3 regions of the Streptomyces sp. NPDC060184 genome follow, and region 3 is predicted to be linked to each of the others. Evidence: riboswitches for the same ligand, from Rfam matches in the RefSeq annotation. Region 3 holds a riboswitch; each other region holds the start of a gene.
The links. A riboswitch is a leader RNA that binds a small molecule or an ion and turns the genes downstream of it on or off. The one in region 3 is predicted to bind thiamine pyrophosphate.
Positions count from the first base shown of each region.

Region 1 (5,745 bases), on a different contig from region 3:
AGGGCGAGTTGTTCCGGGAAACCCGTCGTGTGCGCCGCATCGAGGGCCGAGGTGCGCATCGAGTCGAGACCGAAGGACGGTCCGGGTGAGGTCTTTGATCCAGATCAACGGGGCGCGCGGCAGGTGGAGGCCGACGAGGTGGTTTGCTGCCGCACCCCCCTTCGGGTACGTGCCGTACCTGCCGATGGGCGGATACGGCACGACGAACTCCCGCTCGTCCCTGGGCTGCGAACACCTTGGACCAGGCATCCGCGGCTGCCCCGGCACCGGCCGCTCTCAGCGGCCGGCCTACGAAGTCCGGCGCGAGGAGCGCCTCCAGGGCTGCCGGGTCCGGCCGTCGAAGGCCTCGTACCTGCGCAGGCCGACAGCCCTTGCTCCGTGCGCCTGGCCCGTCATCGACCCACTTGCAACGCGTAGTCGAACCAGATCCGATGCGTGCCGTCAGCCTCGACGGCCAGTCCTCCGGCACCGGAGATCCCGGCCAGTTCTCCCGTACCGCTCGTCGGCACGATGGTGAAGAACTCCGCTGTGCGATCGCTGCCGGACGTCGTCGCCGAGTGCACGAAGTTGAAGGCGCCGGCCCGGCCGCACAGCGAGCCTTCGAACGACTCCATGGCCACGTAGGTGCCCACGCCGGTCGTCTGGTCGTACGCCGCGGTGAACAGGGTTGCCGAGCGACCGGCGACAGCACCCTCGAAGTGCTTCTCCAACGTTGCGACACCCACCGGAAGCCCGGTGGACACAGCCGGGTCCGGCTTCAGCTCGGTCGGTACGAACGCTTTGACGGTGAACGTTCCTGTAGCTCTCATGGGACGACCGTATCGGTGCGGTCCGACATCGCTCTCCCTCCGGGCGGCCGAAGCTGAAGCGACTGGCCCGCGGCGCGGACGGCTGGGTGATCACGACTCGACACGCGCCCCTGGAGCGCGTGTCGAAAGTTCCGCCCGTCCCGCGACGCCGGCACGCACGCTCAGGTCCGGCAACCAGCCCGGAGGGACGCGCGGATCCGGCGTGCGCGCGGGACGCACACGCCGGGTCCGTCACCGGTTCCGGGCCGCGATTCGGCTCAGCCCAGACTCCACTGCAGGTTGGCCCCGCCGTTGCAGGTCCACAGCTCCAGCGCCGTTCCGTTGAGGTTCCCCGCGGGTTTGTCGCCGCCCGTGACATCGAGGCACAGGCCCGACTGGGAACCCGTGACCGTCCCGTCGGGGTTGAGCTTCCATTGCTGGTTGGCTCCGCCGTTGCACGTCCAGAGCTGCACGGCGGTGCCCGGTGCGGTCCTGTTGTCATCGGCGTCGACGCACGCCGACCCGCCGTAGAGGCGCAGTTCACCGGCTGCGGTGAGCGTCACGGCCTGGTTGGCCCCACCGTGGCAGTCCCAGATCTCGACCTTGGTGCCGGGCTCCGTACCGCCGCCTTCCACGTCGAGGCAGCGCTGGGAGGAGGCACCGATCAGCGGGTGGGTCGTACCGGTGCTGCTGCCGGAGCCGGAGGACACCCGGTACATCACCGTTCCGTGGGCGGGCACCGACGCACTGATCGTGCCACTCGTCGAGGAGACCGCCTTGGACCACAGGTTGGCGAGCCGGTAGGAGGACGCGGCGGGCAGCCCGGCGGCGGACGCGGTGGTGCTGACGGTCGCGGCGGAACCGTTCTCGTTGGTGAGGGTGACCGCGCGGTCGCCGCCCGCCAACTGCTTGGACATCACGACGAGTCCGCCGGAGGAGGAGACGACGGTGCCCTGCTTGCCCAGGGGGTCCTGGTCGACGGCGATGACGTCGGTGTTCTTGAGGATGGAGAGCGACGCCGGAGTCGCGGTGCGGACGTCGGTGCCGATGAGCAGGGGCGCCGCCATCTGCGCCCAGAGGCTGAAGTGGGTGCGGTATTCGGTGTCGCTCATCCCGCCGTTGCCGACTTCCAGCATGTCCGGGTCGTTCCATGCGCCGGGCGCGGCGTACTGCGCCAGCGGCTGGTTCTCGTGGGCGATGCCGATCATGGAGGACCACGAGTCGTTGATGTCGCCGGTGGTGCGCCAGGAGTTGCCGAGGGACGGCGCCCAGTTCCAGGGCTGGTTGGAGCCCCACTCGCAGATGCTGTAGAGGATCGGGCGGCCGGTGGCCTTCAGCGCGTCGCCCATCGCCTTGTACCGGGCCTGGGCGTCGACACCGGTGTTGTTGCAGTTGTCGTACTTGAGGTAGTCCACGCCCCAGGAGGCCCACAGGTCGGCGTCCTGCCGCTCGTGACCGAGGCCGCCGGGGAATCCGTTGTTCGCACAGGTCTTGGTGCCCGCGCTGGAGTAGAGGCCGAACTTCAGCCCCTTGGAGTGCACGTAGTCCGCGACGGCCTTGATGCCGTTCGGGAAGCGCGCCGGGTCGGCGACCAGGTTGCCCGACGCGTCCCGCGAGGGCAGCGCCCAGCAGTCGTCGAGGTTGACGTAGGTGTATCCCGCGGCCTTGAGGCCGGTGGAGACGAACGCGTCGGCGACGCCCTTGACCATCGCCTCGTCGAACTGCGCTCCGCAGCCGGTGGTGTTCCAGTTGTTGAAGCCCATCTGCGGTGTCCGGGCCAGGCCGTTCTCCACCGCCGCGGCATCCGGTGCGGCGGCCACGGCGGCGAGTTGCACACCGGCCGCGACTCCCGAGGTCAGGGCGGCGGCCCCGGCCAGACCACCGACGGCGAGCGTGAGGGATGCGGCCGAGGCCGTCAAACGGTGTCCGAAACTGTGCCGTTCACCGAACATGTGCGGCTCCTGGGGGATGGTTGACACACAACCCAACAAGGAAAGACGGAAACAACCACATCACATCGCTGTTACATGTACATGTCAATAGAACGGATGAAGCTCTCGCTGCCCTCCCGGCGCAGCGGCCGGCCACTTCCGGGGAGTCGGTGCGCGATGGCGCCCCGCACGCGATGAGCCGGACCGGTTCTCCGGGCCGGCAGCGGCGGTACTCCCCGCGGTGACGGCGCGGTCGGCAGCGGAGCACGCCGCGCCGCCGAGCGCGCCACCCGGCGGGCGGCCGTCAGGGACGGTGCCGCAGCCGCAGCGGGGCGTAGACCGCCAGCGCCGCGAGGAACGCCACCCCGTAGGCGAGGTCCGCTCCGTGCAAGGCCTCCGCCACGGGGCCGACGTACAGGCCGGTGCTCATGAACGGCACCGCCGCGGCAAAGGCGATCACGAAGGCGGTGAGCGCCGGCCACCAGGGCCGGTCGCGGGCGCTCTCGGCGGCGAGGTCGAACGGGGCGCCGCCGCGGTCCCTCTTCCTCGCCGCCCAGTCGACGGCCACGATCGCGACGAAGCCGGGGATCCAGTAGCCGACCAGGAGCAGCACGTTCTGGAAGCGTGCGGTGGTGTCGGCCGCGTGCATCCACAGGACGAGCGGGAAACCGAGCGCGGCGGCGAGCGCGGCGGCGACGGGGCGCGGCAGCCGCACCCCGATCGTCTGCAGAGCCAGCGAACCGCTGTAGTCGTTCATGGCGTTGCTGCACAGTGCGGCGAGCGCCACGGCGAGCAGACCGAACGCCCCGAGGGCGCCCCCGCCCAGAAGGGTGTCGATGCCCCGCGCGGTCTGATCGGTGAAGACGGACGCGCCCCACAGGCCGAGCGTCTGGACCGCCACGAAGGAGAAGCCGATGCCCAGCAGGGTGCACCAGAACATGCGGGGCCGGGAGGTACCGGCCGGAAGGTAGCGGCTGAAGTCGCTCGCGTACGGCGCCCACGACAGCGACAGGCTCAGCGCGATCGTGAACGTCAGGACGAAGGCCCCCGCCCGGTCGCCGCCGTGCGCGGCACCGGAGGCCGCGGGGTGGACACCGTCCAGCAGTTTGACGGCCAGCACGGCGAAGGCGGCGGCCAGGAGGAACGTCATCACGGTCTGGAGCCGGTGGATCGCCTCGTACCCCAGCACCCCCAGCCCGCCCTGGGCGGCCATCATCACCAGGACGCCCAGCCAGAACGGCCAGCCGCACAACTGGGCCAGCGCGTCCCCGCCGAACAGCCCGACGAGCGCGTCCCAGGCGATCGACGAGAGCCACTGCAAAGCCCCCGGCAGCACGACCGCGCGACCGAACGCCAGCCGTGCGAGTGGCAGTTGGCCGACCCCTGTCCGACTTCCCCAGGTGCCGAGGTACGCGGTGGGCGCCGCCCCGACGAACGTGCCGAGGACGACGGCGATGAGCGCCGTCGTGAAGTCCAGGCCCAGCGCGACGCCGACGGTGCCGGTGAAGACGCCGGTCATGGTCAGGTTGGGGGCGAACCAGACGGTGAACAGCCGTCCGGGGCCGCCGTAACGCCGGTCCTCGGGCACGGGGGCTATCCCGTGCGTCTCGATCCGCAGATCGCCGGGGGCGGTCGGCATGCGCCCCCCGAAGGTGGTTCGCGAGGCCGGAGCCTTCCGCTCCGCGACCGCGTGGTCGTTCTGCGCACACGGCATCGCCATGAGACATCCCTCCGCCAGTACGAGCTGGTTCAGGTTCGACGGGTGTGATCTCAGCCCCGCGCGGGGCACCCCGTGTCCGGTTTCGGCGGTCAGGATAGCCGTACGGCGGCCAGGGGCAGGTCAGCGGGGGTGACCGGAGCGCCGCCCCGGGGTGCGATCCCGGCGAGGGAGCCGAGGGGGAGGCGGGGGCTCGCGGGGGCTCGCGGGGCGGGAACGATCTCCGTCCGCCCTTTTCCGTCCTGGCCGTTGACGTCCCCGCACCCCGGTAACAACGTTGTCGCGCACTGTCGGACACCCCGCACCCTGCGTCGCACCCCGAACAGGAGAGTTCCGTATGCGCTGGTCCCCCTCACGCCGTCAGGTCCTCGGCGCCTCTCTGGCCGCCCTGGCCGCCGTACCGGCGACCGCTGCCGCCGCGTCCGCGGCACCGGCCCCGGCCGGTGGCCGGTCCCCCTCGCTCTCCCGTGCGCGCGTCACCTACGGCGCTCTGGAGAAGTACTTCGACACGGCGGACGGCACCGGGCTCGTGCGCGAGCAGTACCCGGTCGCCGTCGACGACCGCCCGTACTCCTACGAATGGCCGCTGTCCCAGGTCCATGTCGCCGCTCTCGACCTGGCCTTCGTGGACCCGGGCCACGCACCGGCTCTGGCCACCCGCGCCAGGGCGCAGGAGCTGTACTGGAACGCGGCGGGCGGCACCACGGGCCTCGCCGGCTACGACTCCTACCCGGTCGCGCCCCACGGTGGCGGCGGCGACATGTTCTACGACGACAACGAGTGGGTGGGACTGGCCAAGGCCCAATCGCATCTGCAGACCGGGGACCGCGCCGCGCTCCGCCGCGCGGAGGAGATCTTCGCGCTCGTCGAGTCGGGCTGGGACTCCGACGCCGAACACCCCGCCCCCGGCGGGGTGTTCTGGACCCAGGCCGACTGGAACCACTGCCGCAACACGGTCTCGAACATGCCCGGCGCCCAACTCGGCCTGCGCCTGCACCAGATCACCGGCACGTCCCGCTACCTCGCGTCGTCCAGGCGCTTCTACGACTGGACCAACACCCACCTGCGGACCCCCGAAGGCCTCTACTGGGACAACCTGGACCTCACCGGCGCGGTGGACCGGACCATCTGGTCCTACAACCAGGGCGTCCCCGTCGGCGTCGGTGTCCTGCTGTACGGGGCGACTCGCGACCGCGCGTACCTGGGCCAGGCCCGGCGCACGGCCGAGGCCGCGTACAGGCACTTCGTGACCGAGGGCAGGCTGCTGGGCCAGCCCGTCTTCTTCAACTCGATCTTCTTCAAGAACCTG
Region 1 is NZ_JBHWYX010000007.1:15,965-21,709, forward strand. Features, by position in the region: gene ACFWEE_RS06830 (DUF3224 domain-containing protein) at 393-809, opposite strand; gene ACFWEE_RS06835 (glycoside hydrolase family 27 protein) at 1,067-2,740, opposite strand; gene ACFWEE_RS06840 (purine-cytosine permease family protein) at 3,024-4,439, opposite strand; TPP riboswitch at 4,429-4,522, opposite strand; gene ACFWEE_RS06845 (glycoside hydrolase family 76 protein) at 4,774-5,745, shown strand, end outside.
Region 1: it holds a riboswitch for thiamine pyrophosphate, as region 3 does, so the genes downstream of both, ACFWEE_RS06840 (purine-cytosine permease family protein) here and thiO (glycine oxidase ThiO) in region 3, are expected to answer to the same signal.

Region 2 (5,745 bases), on a different contig from region 3:
TCCGCATGACCTTCCACCTGCCGGGTGATGCCCCGGTCACCTGGGCTTTTGGCCGTGAGCTTCTGCTCGACGGCCTCAACAGCCCGAGCGGCGACGGTGATGTGCACATCGGTCCCACCGAGCCCGAGGGGCTCTGCGACGTGCACATCCGGCTCCAGGTCGGGGCGGACCGAGCCTTGTTCCGGGCCGGCACGGCGCCGCTCGTCGCGTTCCTCGACCGGACGGACAAGCTGGTGCCACTGGGGCAGGAGCACACGCAGGGTGACTTCGACGGCAATCTCGAAGAGGCACTCGGAAGGATCCTCGCCGAGGAGCAGAACGCGGGCTGACAGGCTGTCAGCCCGTTGGTTTTTGGCCCTCCCGCTCGCTCACGCTCACTTCTTGCGGCGTCGGCCCCTCCCGGTCCGTACGGGTGCAGAAGCTCCGGCTTCCGCGCCGAGCCCTGTGCGGTCCGCGGACACCACCAGAGCGGCGAGCGCTGTCGTGACGGGCACGGAGGCGACCAGTCCGATCGAGCCGACGAGTGTACGGACGATCTCCTCGGCCACCAGCTCGCTGTTGGCGACCGTGCCCACACTGCTCTGCGCGATGGAGAACAGCAGCAGCAGGGGTAGCGCCGCGCCCGCGTAGGCGAGCACCAGGGTGTTGACCACCGAGGCGATGTGGTCGCGCCCGATCCTGATGCCCGCTCCGTAGAGACCGCGCGCCCCCATGGTCGGGTTCGCCTGGTGCAGTTCCCACACGGCCGACGTCTGGGTGACCGTCACGTCGTCCAGGACCCCGAGCGAACCGATGATGACACCGGCCAGGAGCAGACCGCTCATGTCGATGTCGGGATAGAGGCCATGGATCAGGCCGGTGTTGTCGTCGGTGTTGCCGGTCAGTCCCGCCCAGTCGATGAAGACCGAGCCCAGCAGCCCGATCAGCACCAGGGAGATCAGCGTGCCGATCACCGCCACCGAGGTGCGCGCCGTCACCCCGTGGCAGGTGTACAGCGCGATGAGCATGATCGCGCTCGCCCCGACCACCGCCACCAGCAGCGGGTTGGACCCCTGCAGGATCGCCGGGAGGATGAAGAGCGTCAGCACCGCGAAGGACACGGCGAGTGCCACGAGCGCCATCACCCCGCGCAGCCGCCCCACCACCACGACGGCGACGGCGAAGATCCCGGCCAGCAGCGCCATCGGCAGCTTCCGGTCCACGTCGGTGACCGAGTACTGCAGGTCGTGCGGCGCGTCCGGGGCGTACGCCAGGACCACCCCCTGACCCTCGCTCAGCTGCCGTGACGCGTCCGGCTGGACGATCTCGGCGAAGGTGCGGCCCTTGTCCTTGCCGCTGGTCACCTCGATGGTGGCCTTCTTGCAGTCGCCGGTGTCCTCGGCCGCCGCGCCCGGGCCGGAGCCGGTCGACGTACCACCTGAGGCGGGTACTTGGGCCGCGTTGACGTCCGCGCAGTTCACCCGCTCCACCTTCACCACCTCTCCCTGCTCGGTCTGCCGGTCGAAGCCCACACCGGTGCGCTCGTGCGCGGGAGTGCCGCCGGGCCAGAGCACCGCCAGGCCGACGACCACCGCTGCGGCGAAGGGGATCAGCACGCACGCGATGACCTTGCGCAGATGGGTCGAGACGGGTGCCGCGGGGCCATGACTGTGCGTATGGCCGTGGGAGGGTTCCTGAGGTTCGGGATGGTCCTGGGAGGAGGTCACCGAGCGATCATCGCAAGAACGGGGGAGGCCCCCTGGTCAGCACGGCCGGGCGGGCGCTAGCGTGATGGCACCTTTGCACACGCGGGAGCTCGGAGCACCGGGCTGAGAGGGCGCTGACCTCGTGAATCCTCACGGGAAACGCTGCGCCGACCGCCGAACCTGTTACCGGGTAATGCCGGCGTAGGGAGTAGGTCTCATGACCACATCGGACGCACGCACGCCTGCCTCCACGACGAACGAGCGCGTCGGGGCGGCCAAGTCCATCGGCTGGCACAAGGGGTACGTCGAGGGCTCGCGCCCCGGCCTCCGGGTGCCGGTCCGTCAGGTGCACCTGACCAACGGCAAGGACGTGACGCTCTACGACACGTCCGGTCCGTACACCGATCCCGCCGTCACCACCGATGTCCGCCGCGGCCTCGCCTCCGTGCGCGGCGGCTGGATCGAGGACCGGGGGGACACCGAGGAGTACGAGGGGCGACCGGTCCGTCCGGAGGACGACGGCCGCGCGCCCGCCTCGCGCGACGGGCTGCGCAACCTCGACGCGCTCTTCCCGGGCGGCGCCCGCGCCCCCCGGCGCAGCCGCGACGGACGCCCCGTCACCCAGCTCGCGTACGCCCGGCGGGGGGAGATCACCCCCGAGATGGAGTACGTCGCGATCCGCGAGAACGTCGCCCCGGAGGTCGTCGCCGAGGAGATCGCGGCCGGCCGGGCGGTGCTTCCGGCCAATGTGAACCATCCGGAGATCGAGCCGATGATCATCGGCAAGCGGTTCCTGGTGAAGGTGAACGCCAACATCGGCAACTCCGCCGTGACCTCCTCCATCGAGGAGGAGGTGGAGAAGATGACCTGGGCGACGCGGTGGGGCGCCGACACGGTCATGGACCTGTCCACCGGCCGCAACATCCACACCACCCGTGAGTGGGTGCTCCGGAACTCCCCGGTGCCCATCGGCACCGTCCCGCTCTACCAGGCCCTTGAGAAGGTCGACGGCCGCGCGGAGGAGCTGACCTGGGAGATCTACAAGGACACCGTCATCGAGCAGGCCGAGCAGGGCGTGGACTACATGACGGTGCACGCCGGTGTGCGCCTGCCGTACGTCCCGCTCACGGCCCGCCGCAAGACCGGCATCGTCTCCCGGGGCGGCTCGATCATGGCGGCCTGGTGCCTCGCGCACCACAAGGAGTCGTTCCTCTACGAGAACTTCGAGGAGCTCTGCGAACTCCTGGCGACGTACGACGTGACGTACTCGCTCGGGGACGGGCTGCGGCCCGGGTCCATCGCCGACGCCAACGACGAGGCGCAGTTCGCCGAATTGCGCACCCTCGGCGAGCTCAACACGATCGCCAAGCGGTACGGCGTGCAGACGATGATCGAGGGCCCGGGACACGTCCCGATGCACAAGATCAAGGAGAACATCGACCTCCAGCAGGAGATCTGCGAGGAGGCGCCGTTCTACACCCTCGGCCCGCTGACCACCGACGTCGCACCGGCGTACGACCACATCACCTCCGGGATCGGCGCGGCGATGATCGCCTGGTGGGGCACGGCGATGCTCTGCTACGTGACCCCCAAGGAGCACCTCGGGCTGCCCGACCGGGACGACGTGAAGACCGGGGTCATCACCTACAAGATCGCGGCCCACGCCGCCGACCTGGCCAAGGGGCACCCGGGAGCGCAGGAGTGGGACGACGCGCTGTCGGACGCCCGGTTCGAGTTCCGCTGGGAGGACCAGTTCAACCTGGCGCTCGACCCGGACACGGCCCGCGCGTTCCATGACGAGACGCTGCCCGCCGAACCGGCGAAGACGGCCCACTTCTGCTCGATGTGCGGGCCGAAGTTCTGCTCGATGAAGATCAGCCGGAGCATCACCGAACAGTTCGGCGGTGACGCGGCTGCCACTCCGGAGGAGATCGAGGCCGGGATGCTGGAGAAGTCGAAGGAGTTCGCGGCGTCCGGCGGGCGTGTCTATCTGCCGCTGGCCGACTGAACCGCCGGGCGGGACGCCCGCGCGCCTTGTCGGGGAGGCGGCGGGTGTCCCGCCCGGGGCGGTGCGGGCGGACGGGGGCCGGGTGACCGCGTCCGCGCCCGGCGGTGCCTCGTAGGGTCCTCGCATGGGAAGCGGTCTGTGGGACACGGGGCTGAGCGACTGGTACGGGCCCGCGACGCCGATGGTGCGCACGTTCCGTGGGTATCGGCCGAATCGTCGCGGAGCCGTCAGGCTCGTCCGCTGGGCGCGGGTGCTGCCTCTGCGGTTCCTCGCCTGCGTCATGGCGGCGATCGCCGTCGGGACAGCCCTGGACGAGGACACCTCGCTGCCCGTCGGGGACCGCCTCATGATGGCTGCCCTACTCCTGGCCCTCGCGTCACTGACCTGGCGGTTCTCTCTCGTCAAGGTCGTTCTGCGCCCCGGCCGGATCGTCCGCTTCGGGGCGTACCGCCATACGGTCGTACCTGTCACCGCGGTCAACCGGCTGCATCGTGAGTCCTTCCGCGGCGGACTCCGTCTGGAGACGGCCGACGGCGAGGAGATCGGTTTCCGCTGGTTCGACGGGTCGCTCTGGGACCTGCTCTACGACTTCTCCGAAGTCTGTGCCGACGCCATGCGCGCCCAGGTGCGGAGCGCTGTCCGAGAGCCCGGCGGCGCGAGCGACGGCCGGGTGGAGCGGCGGTTCACCTGGTCGGCCGGGGCCGGGCTGTTCGCCGCCGGTGCCGTCGCGTCGCTGCTCGCCGGATTCGTCGCCCTCGTGCGGGGCTGAGGCCCGCCCCGCGGGTCAGGCTCCCGTGTCGGGTTCCGGCGTGCCGGGGCCCGGACCGTCGATGCCCGGGCTCCCGAAGCCGGGACCGTCGAAGTCCGGGCTGCTGAAATCGGGGCTGCTGAAATCGGGGCTGGTGAAGGAGGGCCGGGGGCTCTGGCGCGCACCGTCCTGCGGGTTCGAGAAGTCCGGGCTGCTGTACCCGATCTTCGGGATGCGGTTCGGCGACGGCCGGGGGGTGCGGGCGGCGGGTGCGGCGGTCGGGTCGTCCAGCGCGTCGCGGAGGAACGGGAGTATGCCGCGTTCCAGCAGGGCGTGGCGCCAGGCCTCCCTGGCCCGGGCGACCTCCTCCGGCACCTCCGCGTCCTCGTCCAGGCCGTCGGCCGGATCGTCCGTGCCGTTGCGGAGCGCCGTGACCAGCAGGCCGACGGCGGCGGCGAGGATCGCCAGCGCGGTGAGCGCGGCGAAGAGCCAGCCCGCGGTGACCATCGGGCCCGCGACGGCCAGGGACGAGCTCACCGCCTGGAGGAGGTAGCCGACCACCAGGAAGATCACCGCCGCGGAGCCCGCGAGGAGCGGGGCGAGCACGGTGACGACCGCACCGACCCCCACGCGCTCGCCGGTCGCCCCCGGCGGGACCAGGACCTCGTCGGGGTCCTGGTCGGCGTCGCCGGTGGGGACGCGGAGTTCCCCGCGCGCCTTCACGTAGTGCTCGTACTCGGTGGCGGCGGCGGCGGTGATGAGCGCGGTGGCGCTCAGCGCCATGGTCCGCAGCTGCTCCCGGTTGAGCCGCTCGCCGACTCCGTCCAGATCCGGCCGCTCGTGCGCGTGGCGCAGCGCGTCGCCGAGGATTCGCTCGTACTCGGGCCCGTCTTCGGCCAGCAGGTGCGGAGCGCTTGTCATCTGCATCCCCCGATGCTCCGTGGCGCCCGGCCACCCACGCAGGACGGGGCATTCCGGACGAGACGGAGGAGAGCCTGCTACTGATACGCCGATGGTAGAGCGCCCAGGGCGAGGGGTGACAGGTTGTTTCCGGAAAAAGGCCCGCCGACCGCGAACGATCAGGTCGACGGAGCCCTACCCGGTGGACCGTCAGTCATGCAGGGGGAGTTGGGCGACCAGTAGCTTTCCGGCCATGGTCACGCCGCCGTCCATGGCGATGGCCAGCCCGTCCGCGTACACGTGCGGTCCGAGCACCACCGGCCCCGCGCCGTTCTCGCCGTCCTCCGACCCGACCTCGCCCAGGAGGTACGGAATGGGGCTGTGGCCGTGGACGACCCGCCGGC
Region 2 is NZ_JBHWYX010000001.1:204,406-210,150, reverse strand. Features, by position in the region: gene ACFWEE_RS00840 (SsgA family sporulation/cell division regulator) at 1-329, shown strand, start outside; gene ACFWEE_RS00835 (YibE/F family protein) at 375-1,706, opposite strand; TPP riboswitch at 1,778-1,910, shown strand; gene thiC (phosphomethylpyrimidine synthase ThiC) at 1,903-3,693, shown strand; gene ACFWEE_RS00825 (hypothetical protein) at 3,818-4,462, shown strand; gene ACFWEE_RS00820 (hypothetical protein) at 4,478-5,368, opposite strand; gene ACFWEE_RS00815 (metallophosphoesterase) at 5,552-5,745, opposite strand, start outside.
Region 2: it holds a riboswitch for thiamine pyrophosphate, as region 3 does, so the genes downstream of both, thiC (phosphomethylpyrimidine synthase ThiC) here and thiO (glycine oxidase ThiO) in region 3, are expected to answer to the same signal.

Region 3 (5,745 bases):
CCTCGGGGGAGTTGACCCGGCCGGGCTTCGCCTCGGCCTTGAGCCCCTCCTCCTCCAGGGCGGCGGTGGCGTCCTCGACGGAGAGCCCGGAGACGTCCGGCACGTCGACCGGGGCGCCCTTGCTCACGACCAGGGCCACGGCGGAGTCGGGGTGACGGCCGGTGCCCGCCCCGGGGTCCGTGCGGACCACCTCGCCGCGCCCGACCTCCTCGCTGAACTCCCGGGTCACCATGCCCGGCGCCAGACCGGCCTCCTTCAGGGAGCGGCGCGCGTCGGCCAGCGAGGTCCCCGCGACGTCGGGGACCTCGACGATCTCCGGCCCGCGCGAGACGACCAGCTTCACCGACTCGTTGCCCCGGACCCGGTCGCCGGGCGCGGGGTCGCTGCTGATCACCGAGCCCCGTTCGACCGTGTCGCTGTACGCCTTGTCGACGGACTTCACGTCGAGCCCGGCGTCCGTGAGCCGCTTCTCCGCGGCTTCCTGGGTCTGGTTGAGGAGCGAGGGGACCTGGGTGAACTGGCCCGAGTTGATGTACCAGACACCGCCCCCGACCAGCAGCACCAGCAGCAGAGCGGTGACCGCCGCGTAGACCCCGCGGCGCGGCCGGCCCCCGGCCCCTCCCGCCCGCGCCGACCGCCGGGGCCGGCCGGGCGCGACGGAGGCGGTGGCGGCGGCGGGCATCTCCAGCCGGCTCGTCCGCTCGACGGTGGCCCGTCCCCCGGCCACGGCGCGCGGCAGCACGCTCGTACGGTCCTCGGCGCCGGAGGTGCCCGAGGCGCCGGAGCCCGCCGGGGCGTGCGCCCGCGGCGGTACGGCGTCCAGCTCCGCGTCGCTCAGCAGCGCCCTGGCCTCCAGGGTCTCGGAGAGCAGCACCACCGCGTCCTGCGCGCGGGCCCCCGCGTCGCGGGCGGTGGCCCCCGCCACCAGCGCGTCCAGCGCCGGGGAGAGCCCGGGGACGGCGGCGGACGGCGGCGGCACGTCCTGGTTGAGGTGCTGGTAGATGATCTGGGCGGCGTTCTCGCCGGTGTGCGGCTTGGTGCCGGTCAGCATCTCGTACAGCACGACACCGCAGGCGTACACGTCGGAGCGGGTGTCCGCGGTGCCGTGCTCGATCTGTTCGGGGGCGAGGTAGGAGACCGTGCCCAGCAGGGAGCCGGTGGTGTCGGTGGCGGTGCCGACCGCGCGCACCAGCCCGAAGTCTGCGACCTTCACCCAGCCGTCGTCCCCTATCAGGACGTTCTCCGGCTTCATGTCGCGGTGCACGAACCCGGCCCGGTGCGCCGCGCCCAGCGCCGCCAGCACCGGCTCCAGGATGTCGAGCGCGGCACGCGGCTGGAGCGCCCCCCGGTCCCGCAGCACCTCGCGGAGCGTGCACCCCGCGACGTACTCCATGGCGAGGTAGACGTACGCGCCCTCGGCACCCTGGTCGAAGACGGACACCACGTTCGGGTGCGCGAGGCGCGCCACGGACTTCGCCTCGCGGATGAAGCGCTCCACGAAGGAGGCGTCGGCGGCGAGCGCCGGGTGCATCACCTTGAGAGCGAGCACCCGGTCGAGCCGGATGTCCACGGCCCGGTAGACCGTGGCCATCCCGCCCACGGCGATGCGCGCGTCGACGCGGTAGCGGCCGTCGAGCAGCCGTCCGAGCAGCGGGTCCTGGAGGGTCGTGTCCACCCGACGAGTCTACGAGCCGCCGACGGCACCCCGGTCGCCCCGGAGCGGGCCCGGGGCCGTATCGCAGCCGAGCCGTGACAACACGGCCGCGCGGGACCGTCCCCCGGTCAGAACGCCGGACGCTCCGGGTCGAGCACCGCCCGGCCCTCCACCGGGGAGGACGCCTCGGCGAAGTGCCGGCGGGGGATGCGGCCCGCCCGGCGGGCGAGACGGCCGCCGTCCACCGCGTGCCGCATCGCCGACGCCATCAGCTCCGGCTCCTGCGCCCGGGTCACCGCCGAGGCGAGCATCACCGCCGCGCACCCCAGCTCCATCGCCAGCGCCGCGTCCGAGGCGGTGCCCGCACCGGCGTCCAGGATCACCGGGACCCCGGCCCGCTCCACGATCAGTTCGAAGTTGTGCGGGTTGCGGATGCCGAGGCCGGAGCCGATGGGCGAGCCGAGCGGCATGACCGCCGCGCAGCCCACGTCCTCCAGCTTCCGGGCGAGGACCGGGTCGTCGTTGGTGTACGGCAGCACGGTGAACCCGTCGTCGACCAGGATCTCCGCCGCGTCCAGCAACTCGACCGGGTCCGGCAGCAGGGTCCGCTCGTCGGCCACCACCTCCAGCTTCACCCAGTCGGTGCCGAGGGCCTCCCGGGCCAGCCGGGCCGTCAGCACCGCCTCGCCCGCGGTGAAGCAGCCCGCGGTGTTGGGCAGCACCTGGATGGAGAGGCGCTCCAGGACGGAGAGGACCGAACCCTGCACGGTCGGGTCGAGCCTGCGCATCGCGACGGTGGTCAGCTCGGTGCCGGAGGCGACGAGCGCCCGCTCCAGCACGTCCAGGCTGGGGGCGCCGCCGGTGCCCATGATCAGCCGGGACGAGAACGCGCGCCCGGCCAGCTGGAAGAGGTCGTCGGACATGGTCAGCCTCCCTGTACCGCGGTGAGGACCTCGATCCGGTCGCCCCCGGCGAGCGCGGTGGAGTCCCAGGCCGAGCGCGGCACCACGCTCTCGTTGACGGCGGCGGCGACCCCGGAGGGCGCCCGGGTGAGGGTCGCCACCAGGGCGCCCAGGGTGGTGCCGGCGGACACGTCGCGCGGGTCGCCGTTGACGGAGACGCTCACGGTGGCGGTCGGGTCACTCATGCGTACTGCTCCTCGCGCGCGGGGACTACGGGGGTGGTGAAGCGGTCCGGCGCGAACGGGCGGGCCACCTCCGGCAGCTCGCCGGTGGTCAGCGCGTGGGCCATGGCGTCGCCGGTGACGGGGGTGAGCAGCACGCCGTTGCGGTGGTGGCCGGTGGCGACGAGCAGCCCCGGCAGCGCGGTCGGGCCGAGCGCCGGCGCGTTGTCAGGGGTGGCGGGACGCAGCCCGGCCAGGGTCTCGGTGAGCGGCAGCTCGGTGATGCCCGGCACCAGCTCGTGGGCGTCGCGCAGCAGCTCGTACACCCCGCCCGCCGTCACCGTGGTGTCCCAGCCCATCTCCTCGCTCGTCGCGCCGACGACCAGCTCGCCGTTCTCGCGCGGTACGAGGTACAGGTCCTGGCCGCGCACCACCGCGCGGACGGTCCGGCTGAGGAAGGGGGCGTACGCGCGCGGCACGGTCAGCCGCAGCACCTGGCCCTTCACCGGGCGCACCGGCGGGGCGACGCCCTCCGGCAGCCCGGGGAGCCGGCCGCTGAGGCTTCCGGCGGCCAGCACCACCTGACCCGCCGAGACCGCCGTGCCGTCCGCGAGCAGCGCCCCGGACGCCCGGCCGCGCGCGGTCTCCAGGCGCTCGCAGAGGACGCGGTGGAACACCACCCCGGCCCGCTCGCAGGCCGTCAGCAGCGCGGTCGCGAGGCGGCGCGGGTCGACCTGGTGGTCGCCGTCGACCCGCAGCCCGCCCCGTACGCCCGGCGCCAGCATCGGTTCGAGCCGCCGGCACTCGCGCCCCGACAGCCACTGCGCGTCCAGGCCGGACCGCTCCTGGAGGGCGTGCAGCTCGCGCAGGTGCGCCCGGTCGTCGGAGTCCAGCGCCACCGCGAGGGTGCCGCAGGCGCGGAAGCCGGTCTCCCGGCCGCTCGCCGTCTCCAGCTCCGCCACGAACTCCGGATAGCGGGCGGCGGAGGCGAGGTTGAGGCCCAGCAGCATCTGCTCGCCGTAGTGGAGTTCGGTGACGGCGGCCAGCATCCCGGCCGCCACCCGGGCGGCCCCGCCGCCCGGTTCCGGATCGGCGACGGCCGTCCGCAGCCCCGCCTGCGCCGCCCGCCAGGCGGTCACCAGGCCGATGATGCCGCCCCCGACGACGAGCACGTCGTACGAGGGTCCCCGGCGGTCCGCGCCGCTCGTGCCCCCGCCCGCGGCGGACGACGGTTCCTGTGGTGCGCGCATGGGTGTCCAGCCCCTCCCTTCGCCGGCATGACCCGGATCAGGTTCGTACGGTCGGAGGCCGCCAGCCTCCCTCTCAGCCCGGTGCGTCCGGGCTCCCGCGAGTGTCTTTCCGCAGCCACCCTAAACCCCGCCGTCCGCGCGGTACGAGGCAGTCTCCGGGGCGGCCCGCCCACCCCGGGGACCGGGGGTGCGCCAGGTGCTTAGGGTGGGTGCGTGAGCGAACAGAGCGGGCAGCGGGCACCGGAGCACGGCGTCGTCATCGTCGGAGCGGGCATGGCGGGCGTGCAGACCGCCGTCGCCCTGCGGGACGAGGGGTACACCGCACCCGTCACCCTGATCGGCGCGGAGCCGCACCAGCCCTACGACCGGCCGCCGCTCTCCAAGGCCGTGCTCCTCGGCACCGCCGAGCACTCCGCCTTCGACATCGACTTCGAGGCGCTCGACGTCGAGCTGCGCCTCGGGCTCTCCGTCACCGGCCTGCGCCCCGCCGACCGCGAGGTGGACACCCCGGACGGCCCGGTGCCGTACGACGTCCTGGTCGTCGCCACCGGCGCCGAACCCCTGACGCTGCCCGGCGCCGCCGGGGTCCCCGGCACCCACCTGCTGCGCACCCTGGACGACGCGGCCCGGCTGCGGCCCGTCCTCGCCGAGCGCCACGACGTCGTCGTGGTCGGCGCGGGCTGGATCGGCGCCGAGTTCGCCACCGCCGCCCGCGCCGCCGGCTGCACGGTCACCGTCGTGGAGGCCGCCGACCGCCCGCTCGCCGGGGTGCTGCCCGCCGAGGTCGCCGCCCCGATGGCCGACTGGTACGCGGACGGCGGCGCCACGCTCCTCACCGGCGCTCGGGTCGAGCGCGTCGAACCCGGCGCCGTGGTCCTCGCCGACGGCCGCAGGCTCCCGGCCGGGGCGGTGGTCGTCGGCATCGGCGCCCGCCCCGCCACCGGCTGGCTCACCGGCTCCGGCATCGCGCTCGGCCCCGACGGATCGGTCACCGCCGACGCCTCGCTGCGCACCTCGGCGCCCGGCGTCCACGCCGTCGGAGACTGCGCCTCCTACCCCTCCGCGCGCTACGGCGCACGCCTCCTGGTCCACCACTGGGACAACGCGCTCCAGGGACCGCGCACCGTCGCGGCGGGCATCGCGGGCTCCGAAGGACCCGGCGCCGCGGAGCCGTACGACCCGGTGCCGTACTTCTGGTCCGAGCAGTTCGGCCGGTTCGTCCAGTACGCCGGGCACCACGCGGACGCCGACACCCTGCTGTGGCGCGGCGACCCCGCCGACGAGGAGTGGACCGTGCTCTGGCTCCGCGACGGCGCGCTGGTCGCCCTGCTGGCGGTCGGCCGTCCGCGCGATCTCACCCAGGGCCGCAAGCTGATCGCCTCCGGCGGGGCCGTCGACCCCGAGCGGGCGGCCGACCCCGCCGTACCCCTGAAGTCCGCCGTCCGCTGAGCCCCGGAGCGCCGCTCCCGCGTGCCCGCACGACCCCGTCCGACCCCCGCGCGACCTGCGCGGACGCGGTCCGTACGGCAGGCCCGGCTTCCGGCTGTCGGTCCCAGATGGCACGCTTGTCCTCGTGACCGAGATTGACGCAAAGATCGATGCTCTCGTCCCTGCCTGGCTCCACCTCCCCGACATCGCGGAACTCCTCGGTGTCGAGGTGACGCGCGTGCGGCAGCTGGTCAAGGAAGGCCAGCTGATCGCGGTGCGCCGCGGTGAGA
Region 3 is NZ_JBHWYX010000069.1:3,132-8,876, reverse strand. Features, by position in the region: gene pknB (Stk1 family PASTA domain-containing Ser/Thr kinase) at 1-1,675, opposite strand, end outside; gene ACFWEE_RS30815 (thiazole synthase) at 1,783-2,577, opposite strand; gene thiS (sulfur carrier protein ThiS) at 2,580-2,801, opposite strand; gene thiO (glycine oxidase ThiO) at 2,798-4,027, opposite strand; TPP riboswitch at 4,025-4,136, opposite strand; gene ACFWEE_RS30800 (NAD(P)/FAD-dependent oxidoreductase) at 4,241-5,476, shown strand; gene ACFWEE_RS30795 (Rv2175c family DNA-binding protein) at 5,601-5,745, shown strand, end outside.